Regions from separate parts of the Escherichia ruysiae genome, predicted to be linked through region 1. Evidence: riboswitches for the same ligand, from Rfam matches in the RefSeq annotation. Region 1 holds a riboswitch; the other holds the start of a gene.
What was found. A riboswitch is a leader RNA that binds a small molecule or an ion and turns the genes downstream of it on or off. The one in region 1 is predicted to bind thiamine pyrophosphate.

Region 2: it holds a riboswitch for thiamine pyrophosphate, as region 1 does, so the genes downstream of both, thiB (thiamine ABC transporter substrate binding subunit) here and thiM (hydroxyethylthiazole kinase) in region 1, are expected to answer to the same signal.

The regions. Positions count from the first base shown of each region.
Region 1 covers NZ_JAVIWS010000001.1:936,821-939,922, reverse strand. Annotated here, with positions in the region: gene RGV86_RS04855 (nickel/cobalt efflux protein RcnA) at 173-994, opposite strand; gene rcnR (Ni(II)/Co(II)-binding transcriptional repressor RcnR) at 1,115-1,387, shown strand; TPP riboswitch at 1,479-1,575, shown strand; gene thiM (hydroxyethylthiazole kinase) at 1,610-2,398, shown strand; gene thiD (bifunctional hydroxymethylpyrimidine kinase/phosphomethylpyrimidine kinase) at 2,395-3,102, shown strand, end outside.
Region 2 covers NZ_JAVIWS010000001.1:3,378,609-3,381,710, forward strand. Annotated here, with positions in the region: gene thiP (thiamine/thiamine pyrophosphate ABC transporter permease ThiP) at 1-524, opposite strand, end outside; gene thiB (thiamine ABC transporter substrate binding subunit) at 500-1,483, opposite strand; TPP riboswitch at 1,514-1,613, opposite strand; gene sgrR (DNA-binding transcriptional regulator SgrR) at 1,647-3,102, opposite strand, start outside.

The sequences.
Region 1 (3,102 bases):
TGTCATACAATATAACCGACAAGCGATATTTTGTTAGTGATCCCATGATTTCGTAAAAAGTGTAAATGAAAGGATGCTGTAAAAGCATCCTCATCGGGCGAAGAGTCAGCGGAAATAGCTGATTTAAGAATCATCCTGGGCTGAAGATAACATGCAAGCCCAAAGGATTGAGTTATCGCATTATGCCCATAAAGCCATGCACGCCCATATACACTCCGACTAAGCCAATTAACAAGCTGGAAAAATAGGGGGCTTTTTGGGCTAGTGTGTTAAATCCGCTCCAGCGTTTTGCCACTTGCTGGACACTGATTGCCGCGCCAACGCCCACGGTGACCAGCGTTAACGCAAGGCCAATACTGAAACTAACGACCAGAGTTGCTCCCAGAGTGAGGGCTTTCAGTTGAATACAAATCAGCAGCACAGTTATCGCTGCAGGGCAGGGGATCAGTCCGCCAGTCAAGCCAAACAGTAAAATCTGCCAGTTCGTGACATCCCTGCCATCAAAGCGTCGTTTAATGTCATTTGCGTGAGCCAGCTCATGGGCGTCCTGATATTCGACATTCTCGCCATGTCCGTGATGGTGATGATGTTCGTGATCATGGTCATGATGGTGGTGCTCGTGATCATGCCCGTGCATATTCTCAAGCCAGTTTCGTTCACCGCGCCATGTGCGCCAGAACATCCATAATGCGGTGCCGAGAATGATGACCGCAGAAATTAACTGTAGCCACGGTTCCGCCGACTGCGCAGTAAAGCGTTTGCTGATCACCATCCCGCCAAAGGCAATCAACCAGACTACCGCAGTATGCGAAATGGTTGCTGCCAGTCCAAGCATCACCGCCTGTTTAATCGTACCTTTAATGGCGATGATAAACGCCGCCATCATCGTTTTTGAGTGCCCAGGCTCCAGACCATGAAGTGCACCGAGTAAGATGGCGCTGGGGATGAAGAACCAGGCGTTTCCTTGCTGAAGAAGAGTGGTAAATTCAGTCATGATAATAATTCTTAGTATTAAATGGATGCAGAGATTCTACTCCCCCCCAGTACATGATACTACCCCCCAGTAGATTAATAGTGCTATGATTTTTCATTATCTTGTTAACCAGGTGTTGTTATGTCTCATACCATCCGCGACAAACAGAAACTGAAAGCGCGCGCCAGTAAGATTCAGGGACAGGTCGTCGCGCTTAAGAAAATGCTCGACGAACCGCATGAATGTGCTGCCGTTCTACAACAGATTGCCGCCATTCGTGGCGCGGTAAACGGCCTGATGCGGGAAGTGATTAAAGGTCATCTGACGGAACACATTGTTCACCAGGGCGATGAACTAAAGCGTGAAGAAGACCTGGATGTTGTCCTTAAGGTGCTGGATTCGTATATAAAATAGTTTCGTGACGTTATTGTAATACTGCCGTTTTTCCTCGTTTACAACGCGCGCGCCGGACATTACCATCCTCCTCTGCGATTTATTATCGCAACCAAACGACTCGGGGTGCCCTTCTGCGTGAAGGCTGAGAAATACCCGTATCACCTGATCTGGATAATGCCAGCGTAGGGAAGTCACAGACCATCAGGTCATTGCTTCTTCACGTTATGGCAGGAGCAAATTATGCAAGTCGACCTGCTGAGTCCGGCGCAATCAGCGCCCGTGTTACACCTTTTTCACCAATATTCCCCCCTTGTGCATTGCATGACTAATGATGTGGTGCAAACCTTTACTGCCAATACTTTACTGGCGCTCGGCGCATCGCCAGCGATGGTTATCGAAACCGAAGAGGCCAGTCAGTTTGCGGCAATTGCCAGTGCTTTACTGATTAACGTTGGTACACTGACGCAGCCACGCGCACAGGCGATGCGTGCCGCCGTAGAACAGGCAACACGCTCCCAAACACCCTGGACACTTGACCCGGTCGCGGTTGGTGCACTCGATTATCGCCGCCGTTTTTGTCTGAAACTCCTGTCTCTTAAACCAAGCGCCATACGCGGTAATGCTTCGGAAATCATGGCATTAGCAGGCATCGCTAATGGTGGTCGTGGTGTGGATACCACTGACGCAGCAGCCAATGCGTTGCCCGCCGCACAAACTCTGGCACGGGAAACCGGCGCAATCGTCGTGGTCACTGGCGAGGTGGATTATGTTACTAATGGTCGTCGCACCGTTGGTATTCACGGCGGTGACCCGTTAATGACCAAAGTGGTGGGAACTGGCTGCGCATTATCGGCAGTTGTCGCTGCGAGCTGTGCATTACCGGGCGATACGCTGGAAAATGTTGCATCTGCCTGTCACTGGATGAAACAAGCCGGAGAACGCGCAGTCGTCAGAAGCGAAGGGCCGGGCAGTTTTGTTCCACATTTCCTTGATGCGCTCTGGCAGCTGACGCAGGAGGTGCAGGCATGAAACGGATTAACGCTCTGACCATTGCTGGTACTGATCCGAGCGGTGGTGCGGGGATTCAGGCCGATCTTAAAACCTTCTCGGCACTTGGCGCTTATGGTTGCTCAGTTATTACTGCACTGGTGGCGCAAAATACCCGTGGCGTACAGTCGGTGTATCGCATTGATCCTGATTTTGTCGCCGCCCAGCTCGATTCGGTGTTCAGCGATGTGCGAATCGACACCACCAAAATCGGCATGTTGGCAGAAACCGATATCGTTGAAGCGGTGGCAGAACGGTTGCAACGTTATCAGATCCAAAACGTGGTACTCGACACCGTTATGCTGGCAAAAAGCGGCGACCCGCTGCTTTCACCTTCGGCGGTTGCTACGCTGCGCAGTCGATTATTGCCACAGGTTTCATTAATAACGCCAAACTTGCCCGAAGCTGCCGCCTTGCTCGACGCGCCACACGCGCGCACCGAACAGGAAATGCTGGAACAAGGGCGATCGCTGTTGGCGATGGGCTGTGGCGCAGTGCTAATGAAAGGTGGTCATCTGGATGATGAGCAAAGCCCGGACTGGCTGTTTACCCGCGAGGGTGAACAACGGTTTACCGCACCGCGCATTATGACCAAAAACACCCACGGCACTGGTTGTACGCTCTCTGCGGCGTTGGCTGCACTACGCCCGCGCCATACAAACTGGGCTGACACCGTACAGGAGGCA
Region 2 (3,102 bases), 2.4 Mb from region 1:
TGTGCGGCAAGTTGACGTTGTTCGCCGGGAATGTTTTCCAGTGCCTGAAGTAATAAACGGCTAGCCATCGGCAGATTAAAAAACACATGGGCCAGCAAAATGCCTTGCAGGCCGTAGGGCGAAAAGGTCCACTCCAGACCGAGCGATTGGCAGAGTGTTGCCAGCCAGCCCTGGCGACCATAGACGCTAAGAATGCCGAAAACAGCAACCAGCACCGGGAGGATCAAGGTCATTGCGCACAGACGTAACAGCGCCAGCCGACCCGGAAAGCGCCTGCGATAAAGCGCGCGGGCAAGGAATATTGCGGGTACGACAGAGAGCAACGCCGAGAGAAACGCCTGCCAGAAGGAGAAGCGCACCACATGCCACAGGTAGCTGTCCTGCCAGATTGCCGCCCAGCTACCCTGCGGCGCGTTCCACCACAGGGCGAGAAACGCCGCCAGTGCAACCGCCACCACAAGCGTAGCGGCGCTTACACCTGGAATTAACCAACCGGGAATTAACGGCTGACGGCGCGTTGCCATTCGCTAATCCATGCCTGACGTTGTGCCGCCACTTCGGCTGGCGTGAATTCCAGCGTGGTTGCTGGTTTGGTCAGTTGTTCAAATCCGGCAGGCAGCGCGACGTTTGCCACCGGATACATCCAGTTGCCGGTTGGGATCGCATTCTGGAAAGCCGGAGAAACCATAAACTGGAGGAATTTTTGCGCCAGCTCCGGCTGCTTGCTGGCAGCGGTGCGGGCGGCGACTTCCACCTGCAGATAGTGACCTTCGCTGAAGTTCGCGGCGGCGTAGTTATCTTTCTTCTCTTCGAGAATGTGATAAGCCGGAGAGGTGGTATAACTCAGTACCAGATCGCTTTCGCCTTTTAAAAACAGGCCGTAGGCTTCGCTCCAGCCCTTCGTTACCGTGACGGTTTTTTTCGCCAGTTTCTGCCAGGCTTGCGGGGCGTTATTGCCATAGACTTTTTGCATCCACAACAGCAGACCTAGCCCCGGCGTACTGGTACGCGGATCTTCATAAATCACTCGCCAGTTCTGATCGCTCTCAACCAGCTCTTTCAGGCTTTGCGGCGGATTTTTTAGTTTGTTCTTGTCATAGACGAAGGCGAAATAACCGTAATCAAACGGTACGAACGTGTCATTATTCCAGCCGCCGGGAACGTTAACGGCATCCGCTGCCACACCGCTTTTAGCAAACAGCCCAGTTTTGCTTGCGGCATCTAACAGATTGTTATCCAGCCCCAGCACCACATCGGCTTTGCTGTTTTTGCCTTCCATCCGCAGACGGTTGAGCAGTGAGACACCATCTTCCAGCGCCACCAGTTTCAGTTCGCAGTTACAGTCGGCTTCAAAGGCTTTTTTAACCACCGGACCAGGCCCCCAGTCGGCGGCGAAGGAGTCGTAGGTATAAACAGTCAGAACGGGTTTAGCGAAAACGGGCGCTGTGCACAGCAACAGCAGGGGAAGACATTTTTTTAACACTTTGCACCTCAAAAAAGAGTGGCAAAGGACTTGAGAAGGAGCCTCAAATCCCTTCGCCGGCGTTATCCGGATCAGGTTCGACGGGTATTTTCTCAGCGCACGCGTCTGCGTGGCACCCCGTTGAGAACGGCGTTAGTGTAGTGATTTTGTTATCAACCAGCAATCATGGATCCGGCGGCGCAAACCACGCCGATTTAAAATCGAACCAACCGAGGGTATTCATGCGCAGGCCGCGCATACTGCGTTGCCCCTGAATAATCAGCCAGTGATGGATCAGCGGCACCATTGCTTTGCTGGCGACCAGTTGCTGGCACCAGTTCGCCAGATTCATCTCGCCATTGCGCCAGCGGGCGGCGTCGGCTTGCCAGTCGATCTGAATACAGTGTTGTAGCAACGGCACCTCGCACAAGTGCGCGAACAGCGAAAAATCTAGCGGTAGCGTAAAGTTGGCGCTGTTAAGCCAGATGTCGCTTTCAATCTCACCTTCGTGCCACTGATCGTAGCTGATCTCTTTGATTTCCAGCGTGACATGGTGACTTGCCAGAATCTGCTGCATGATCCTGGCAATGACCCGATGTTCAATATGATCCTGGTAAAAGGTCAGGGTGAGATGTTCCAGTCCGGCTGGTTTTTCGCAATGTGTCGGGCGGGCATGGTGCCAGCGGGGGAGCATTCCATAAGCCGGGAACCACAGTTGCTGGTACTGTTCCTCGGCGAAATAAACCAGATTGGTCGGAGAAAGCACATAGCTTACCCAGTTTCTGACTTGCTGATTCGCCCCGCGATGGGTGCGGCTGTCGAACAGTAAATAGTAGCAACCTTCCTCCAGACGGCTTTCAATCTCTTTTTCCTCGCCCTGTGGTCCTTTCAGCATCAGCCCTCCGGCTGGCTCGTCGGCAATTTCCGGCAAGACCCAGACGTTAACCTCGTCGATTAGCGCGCGATAACCGAAGAAGTCATCGAATGCCTGAATTTTCAGTTGATTGGCGCTGTTACGCATTACCGCATACGGACCGGTGCCGATGGGATGGCTGGCAAAGTTGCTGAGGGTTTCCCATTCACGCGGCAGGATCATCGCCGGAACTTGCCCCAGCAGTAACGGCAACCAGCGGTCTGGCTGCGTGAGATGGATATCCAGCGTCCAGGGCGTCGGCGATACAATTTCAGCAATATGCGAATAGAGCGGCAGCGTATTGATCCGTTTCAATGAGGCGATCACGTCGTCCATTTCCAGTTCACGACCATGATGAAAATGGACACCCGGACGTAAAAAGAAGCGCCAGTGAAGCGGGGAAATTTGTTGCCAGTGGTGGGCGATGTCCGCTTCCAGTTCCCCATTTTCCTCATTTATGCGGGTTAACGCGCTGAAGATTTGCCGGGCGATATGCGTTTCGGAACGGCGTAATGCGCTGCCAGGCAGCAGGTTGCGCAACGGACGATAGTAGAGGACGCGCAGGATGTGTCGCCCCTGGCGGAAGCTACGCCCCAGATGAGAAACCAGCATTTGCCGCACGGCGGTTTTATCACCGACAAGTTGTACCAGTTGGTCGATGCGATCCTGCTCCAGCAGATCCTCTGCCCGCTGTTGTTGTAGCGCCAGCCCGGTATAGAGGAACGTT